2 linked regions of the Halostagnicola kamekurae genome follow. The protein of the gene in region 1 binds, or shares a complex with, the protein of each later gene. Links are inferred from orthologs where the notes say so. Each region holds a gene or a part of one and is shown in the gene's direction. Other genes may lie near its edges.

The links. Proteins that work in one complex are often made in the same cells at the same time.
Region 2: the proteins of dph2 (region 1) and BM348_RS01695 are in contact, whole or in part, in a crystal structure (PDB 6Q2D), measured with the Methanobrevibacter smithii proteins. The link is inferred for Halostagnicola kamekurae from one-to-one orthologs. Residues at the interface, in WP_011954460.1 of Methanobrevibacter smithii: Met1, Met3, Tyr4, Pro28, Glu29, Gly30, Leu31, Met33, Phe58, His80, Thr124, Gln126, Ser179, Gly180, Asn181, Phe182, His183, Leu185, Tyr201, Asn202, Phe211, Ile215, Arg291, Asp295, Asp296, Gln298, Met299; in WP_011954157.1 of Methanobrevibacter smithii: Pro482, Asn483, Lys484, His485, Tyr553, Asp555, Glu556, Glu559, Leu560, Leu591, His592, Glu593, Asp594, Ala595, Val596, His597, Arg598, Gly599, Pro600.

The regions. Positions count from the first base shown.
Region 1 is NZ_FOZS01000001.1:1,445,710-1,449,014, forward strand. Bases 138-3,128 are described here. They hold dph2 (diphthamide biosynthesis enzyme Dph2), read left to right. Parts: upstream 138-1,103; coding sequence 1,104-2,153; downstream 2,154-3,128. Other genes in these bases: BM348_RS07445 (DUF7139 domain-containing protein), read right to left, coding at 138-966; BM348_RS07455 (DUF7344 domain-containing protein), read left to right, coding at 2,288-2,998; BM348_RS07460 (MBL fold metallo-hydrolase), read left to right, coding at 3,125-3,128. Also shown: more of BM348_RS07445, read right to left, coding at 49-137; more of BM348_RS07460, read left to right, coding at 3,129-3,305. UniProt on the Methanocaldococcus jannaschii protein: Catalyzes the first step of diphthamide biosynthesis, i.e. the transfer of the 3-amino-3-carboxypropyl group from S-adenosyl-L-methionine (SAM) to the C2 position of the imidazole ring of the target histidine residue in translation elongation factor 2 (EF-2).
Region 2 is NZ_FOZS01000001.1:340,549-343,811, forward strand. What follows is about bases 42-2,990. They hold BM348_RS01695 (elongation factor EF-2), read left to right. Parts: upstream 42-397; coding sequence 398-2,584; downstream 2,585-2,990. Other genes in these bases: BM348_RS01690 (DUF5781 family protein), read right to left, coding at 42-165; serS (serine--tRNA ligase), read right to left, coding at 2,844-2,990. Also shown: more of BM348_RS01690, read right to left, coding at 1-41; more of serS, read right to left, coding at 2,991-3,263. UniProt on the Methanocaldococcus jannaschii protein: Catalyzes the GTP-dependent ribosomal translocation step during translation elongation.

The DNA.
Region 1 (3,305 bases):
ATTCGACAGGTTTCGGAAAGAATTCCGTTTTCTTCAGCGAGGTTGGCGTTACTTTCGGCTGAGCAGCGATTGGACTCGTCGTACGCCCGACCGCAACGATGTCGCGATAGTGTCGAGAGCGCCATCCGAATCGTCCGCCGCCAGCTCCTCGGCCCGTTTCTGCTCTCTGAGCTCTTTGAGCTTCGCCGTCTGGTCCTCCACGGACGAACTCGAGGTCGTCGTCTTCGTCTCGCCGCCCTTGAGTCCCTTGAGACCGGCCACCTGCGAATCGACGCCGGACGATCGGGTCGTTTTCGCCGTATCGCCGATCTCGACGTTGTCGAACTCGTTACCGCTGAAGCTCAGTTGCGTGTTGTCGTCCTTTTCGACGCCGCCCCACGAGAGTTCGACGTCCTCCATCGCGTCGTCGATGTCCTGTTGAATCTCCTCGTCGGTGTAGGACTCGGAATCGGCCCGTTCGCCGTCTCGAGCCTCGCCGACGCCGGCCGACTGGGCGAGCTCTAAGTAGTGGGCAATCAGCGCACCCCCCGTGGATGCGATGAGCCCCGCGATGCCGACCGCGTAGATGGCGACGACTTCGACGGTGTAATCCTGACCGAAGCCGTTCCAGTCCGACGGATACGCATAGAAGAAACCGAGGACGGCTCCGAACGTTATCGCTGCGCCCGCGAGCGACGTATAGAGCATCCGTCGGTTCGAGGGTAACAACACGACGATTCCGAGCATCATCGCCGGAAGCGAGAGCATTCCGAACCCGTAGGCCGGTTCGGTCCACGTCACGTACGCCGTCGATTGTGGCTCATGCGTGCTCCCCCAGATGAAAAGTACCAGCGCCGTCACTGCGAGTCCGATCCCGCCGAAGAACAGCCCGAATCCAACGTAGACGTCGTTTCGACCCGACGGCTCGCCGATGTACTGGCGATAGAGGTCGAAGAGGTATCCGTCCGAATCGCCTCGTGCTACCATTGGCCCTCCATTTAGACTGCAGTACCATGACTTTTCGGACCGGCTGAACGTCCGACCGTTCGAACCGAACGCGGGGTGAGATCGTCTCGAGGGGCCAAAGCGCCGCCGTTTTACGTGCGCCGACGAATGAAAGTGTAATGAGCCAGCAGTCGGAGTACAGCGAGGGAGACCTCCGAAACACCGGAATGAGCCTCAAGCACGATCGGGAGTGGGACTACGAACTCGAGCGGATCGTCGACGAAATCGACGACCGCGACGCCACGAAGGTCGGCCTTCAGTTCCCCGAGGGCCTCAAACGCCGCGGGCCGAAGGTTGCGGACGACCTCCGAGAGCGCGTCGGCGACGACGTGACGATCATGCTCTCGGGCCAGCCCTGTTACGGCGCCTGTGACCTCGATACGTACTTGATGAAACGCACCGACGTCTTCGTCCACTTCGGCCACTCGCCGATGAAGGACACGGACAAGGTGATCTACGTCCCGCTGTTCTCGAACGTCGACGTGACGCCGATCATGGAGGAAGCCCTCGAGACGCTCGCAGACCCCGACGACGACCCCGAGGTCGGCCTCGTGACGACGGCCCAACACATGAATCTCTACGAGGAGATGCGCGAGTTCCTCGAGGAACGGGGCTACGAGGTCGACAGCCGTCGCGGCGACGACCGACTGACCCACGAGGGACAGGTTCTGGGCTGCAATTACGCCAGCGCTGACGTGCCCGCGAACCAGATTCTCTACGTCGGCGGTGGCAAGTTCCACCCGCTCGGGCTTGCGATGGAACACCCCGACAAACACGTCGTCATCGCCGACCCGGTCAACAACGTCGTGACGGTCGCGGACACCGAGAAGTTCATGAAACAGCGCTACGGCGCGATCCACCGCGCGATGGACGCCGAGAAGTGGGGCGTCATCTTCTGTACCAAGATCGGACAGGGCCGCTGGGAGCAGGCCCAGGACATCCTCGACGAAAACGACGACGCCTACCTCATCACGATGGACGAGGTCACGCCCGATCGACTCCGGAACTTCGACATGGACGCCTTCGTCAACACCGGGTGTCCTCGGATCACGACCGACGACGGCCCGCAGTTCCACAAGCCGATGCTCACCCCCGGCGAGTACGAGATCGCCGTCGGCCACGAACCGCTCGACAGCCTCGAGTTCGATACGTTCCACGGCACCTGGTAATCTCCTGCGAAAACGCGTTCTGCCGTATCCTCCGATACCACTGAGAGAAGCGTTCTACTCCCGTGACTATCCGCTTTCACAGTCCTAAGAGGTTTGGGAACGCGCTTAATGAGATCGCGCTCCCAGAGCGGGTAATGACGAACTATGCGAACCGTCCGACGAGTAAACCTGCAACTGGCGACGAGAAACGCCTCGATGTGACGCTCAAGGCGCTCGCCGACCCCGTTCGACGCCGTCTCGTCGCGTTCGTACTCGAGACACCGCGATCGACGCGGACGGCCGCGGAACTCGCGAACCGACTCGAGGGCGAAGACGGGTTTTCGGTCGCCTCGCTCGAGAGTCTGCTCCTCGATCTGCACCACCGCCACCTTCCGATGCTCACCGATGCGGGGGTGCTCTCCTACGATCCGGAGACGAAACGCGTCGACGCGGCCATCGGCGCTGCAACCCTCGAGGAGAAGACCCCCGACGCGTTCGAATCGGGACTCCTCGAGCACCTCGAGGATCAGGATCGGAACGCCGACGAGACGGACGCGCTGTTCGAGGCGCTCGCCGATCCGCGCCGGCGGCGGATCGTCGAAACCCTCGCCGACCGCTCGCACGCCGTCACGGTCGAGTCGATCGCGATGGATCTCACCCGTGAACCGGACCACGGGAACACCCAGTCGGTCGCGCCCGGCGACTGGCGACACGTTATGGGCGCCATCGTACACACCGATCTGCCGCTCCTCGAGGACGCCGGCCTGATCGAGTACGACCGCGACGAAAGCAGCGTTCGCTATCGAGACGGGTCGGGCCGAGACGACGAGACCGCCGCTATCGTCGAACTCTCGGCGTCGTGTTGAGTATAGCTCTCGAGCGTTCTGATTCGTCCTCGGTTTCATCTCGGTCACACACCCCATTTCGCGGCGACTCTCACGGTTTGAGGCGAAACGATAACACTTACCCGCACACTCCGAGCACCCACACGTATGACAACGAGCGACTGGGGCGAGTGGCTTGTTCGTGCGATCGAGGACGCCGATCCGGACGGCGTCGCCGTCTGGTACTTCGGCTGTAACGGCTTCGCGCTGAAAGGCGACGAGGGAACGACCGTTTTCATCGATCCCTATCTCGGAACGGGGAGTCCCCCGCGGACGATACGCATGATTC
Region 2 (3,263 bases), 1.1 Mb from region 1 along the record:
GTTCAGCACGTGGTGGTCGTCGTAGTGGGCGGCGAAGGTGCGTTCGTCGGGATCGTTTCTGAGACGAACGGTGACGGGCAGTGAGAGATCGTGTTCGGTTTCGAAGCGGTCTCGGGCGCTGAGAAAGGGCGCAGCGGGACCGGATCCGTGCACGCGGATATCCATGGGTGTCTATAGCAAGGGTTGGGAGAGTATGTCTGTTTCGCCCGTTGGGTACCGGTAGGTACCGCTCGAGTTTCGGTTGGCTTTCCGACTCGGGCCGCGTCACTTGTGGAGTTCGTGGAAGACATTCACTCACCCAAACGACAGATTCGCGTTGTCCAGCGGGTTACTGTCTCGATTTCCGACGGCAGCGAAACACTACCCTTTTGACCCCACTGGCGGTAAAGGTGGGTATATGGGCCGACGCAAGAAGATCGTACAGGAGTGTGAACGGCTGATGGACGAACCGGAGAACATCCGGAATATCGCCATCGCCGCTCACGTCGATCACGGAAAAACGACGCTTACGGACAACCTGCTGGCCGGTGCCGGCATGATTTCCGACGACACAGCCGGTGAACAGCTCGCGATGGACACCGAGGAGGACGAACAGGAACGTGGGATCACCATCGACGCGGCCAACGTTTCGATGACCCACGAGTACGAGGATACCAACCACCTGATCAACCTCATCGACACGCCGGGCCACGTCGACTTCGGCGGCGACGTCACTCGAGCGATGCGTGCCGTCGACGGTGCGCTCGTCGTCGTCGACGCCGTCGAGGGCGCCATGCCACAGACCGAAACGGTTCTCCGGCAGGCGCTTCGAGAAGGCGTCAAACCGACGCTCTTTATCAACAAGGTCGACCGGCTGATTTCGGAACTACAGGAAGGCCCCGAAGAGATGCAACGGCGTCTCGTCTCGGTCATCGGCGACGTCAACGAACTTATCCGCGGGATGACCGAAGACATGGACGACATCGACGACTGGACGGTCTCCGTCGAGGACGGCACCGTCGGCTTCGGCTCCGCGCTGTACAAGTGGGGCGTCTCCATGCCCTCGATGCAGCGAACCGGGATGGACTTCGCCGAGATCATGGAGCTCGAGCAAAACGACAAACGACAGGAACTTCACGAGAAGACGCCCCTGTCGGACGTCGTGCTCGATATGGTCTGTGAGCACTTCCCGAATCCCATCAAGGCACAGCCTCGTCGTATCCCGCGCGTCTGGCGTGGTGACGACGAGTCCGAACTGGCAGAACAGATGCGCCTCGTCGACGAGACCGGCGAAGTCGTCCTGATGGTTACGGATATCGGTGTGGACCCACACGCCGGTGAAATCGCTGCAGGACGTGTCTTCTCGGGTACCCTCGAGAAGGGTCAGGAACTGTACGTCTCCGGGACTGCGGGCAAGAATCGTGTCCAGTCCGTCGGCATCTACATGGGCGGCGAGCGCGAGGAGGTCGAGAACGTCCCGGCCGGCAACATCGCTGCCGTCACCGGTCTGCGAGACGCTATCGCCGGCTCGACCGTCTCGAGCGTCGAGATGACGCCGTTCGAATCCATCGAGCACATCTCCGAGCCCGTGATCACGAAGAGCGTCGAGGCCCAGACGATGGACGACCTGCCGAAGCTGATCGAGACGCTGCGTCAGGTCTCCAAGGAGGACCCGACGATCCAGATTACGATCAACGAGGACACGGGCGAGCACCTGATCTCCGGGCAGGGCGAGCTCCACCTCGAGGTCATCACCCAGCGTATCGAGAAGAACCAGGGCATTCCGGTCAACACCGGTGAACCGATCGTCGTCTACCGCGAGGCGATCCAGCAGGCGAGCGATCAGGTCGAAGGGATCTCACCGAACCGCCACAACCGATTCTACATCTCCGTCGAGCCGCTCACGGAGGATCTCGTCGAGACGATCAAGATGGGCGAGGCGTCGATGGATATGCCCGAACAGGAGCGCCGCGAAGCGTTGCAGGAAGCCGGCATGGACAAGGACGACTCCCAGATCGTCGAGCACATCCACGGCTCGAACATCCTGCTCGACGCCACCAAGGGTATCCAGCACTTAAACGAGACGATGGAGCTGTTCATCGAGGGACTCGAGGACGCACTGGACAACGGTCCGCTCGCCAACGAGCCCGTTCAGGGGACGCTCATCCGCCTCCACGACGCGAAGCTCCACGAGGACACGATCCACCGCGGCCCGGCACAGGTCATCCCGGCGACGCGAAACGCCGTCCACAAGGCGCTGATCGACGGCCAGATCAAGATGCTCGAGCCGATGCAGGACGTCCGTATCGACGTGCCGAACGACCACATGGGCGCCGCCTCCGGCGAGATTCAGGGTCGACGCGGCCGCGTCGACGACATGTACCAGGAGGGTGACCTCATGGTCGTCGAGGGTATCGCGCCCGTCGACGAGATGATCGGGTTCGCCTCCGACATCCGCTCTGCGACCGAGGGGCGCGCCTCTTGGAACACCGAGAACGCAGGCTTCGAGGTCATGTCTGACTCGCTCCAGCGCGAGAAGATTATGGAAATCCGGGAGCGCAAGGGCATGAAACTCGAGCTGCCGCCGGCGATCGACTACATCTAAGCTGCGACCGTTCGTTCGCTTTTTTCTTCTCGCAAACGACGCTGCTCCGCTCGAGCGGGTAGTTTGGTATTCGGTTCGATCACTGGCTGAAGAGCGCCTTACGATTCCAGATGGACGACGGGTGTCCACTGTCCTGAATGAACCGCTCGGAGTCGAGCCCCGTGGCTTCGCTTTGTCCGTCTGTAATCAGTAGTGAGAGCACAAACAATCGTTCTCGCCCACACAAAAACTATTCTCCTCTGCGACCAACGCTCGAGCGCTACTCGCGCTCGCCCGCGCCGAGTGCCGCCTCGCCGACCTTCTCGTGACCCTCGATGACTTCCTGTCCGCCCATGTAGGGTCGGAGGGCTTCGGGAATCGTCACCGTGCCGTCCTCGTTCTGGTGATACTCGAGGACCGCGACCATCACCCGCGGGAGTGCAAGCCCGGATGCGTTCAGGGTGTGGAGGTACTCGGCCGATTCGTGGCGTTCTGGCCGGTAGCGAAGCCCTGCTCGGCGGGCCTGAAACTCCTCGAAGTTCGAGGCGGAAGAGACCTCGAGCCAGCGCCCGCCTTCCGCTGGTCCGTCGTCCATGTCGTCGCCCGGTGCCCAGACTTCGATGTCGTAGGTCTTGGCCGAGGCGAAGGTGAGGTCGCCGGTGCAGAGTTCGAGGATCCGGTAGGGAAGCTCCAGTTTGCG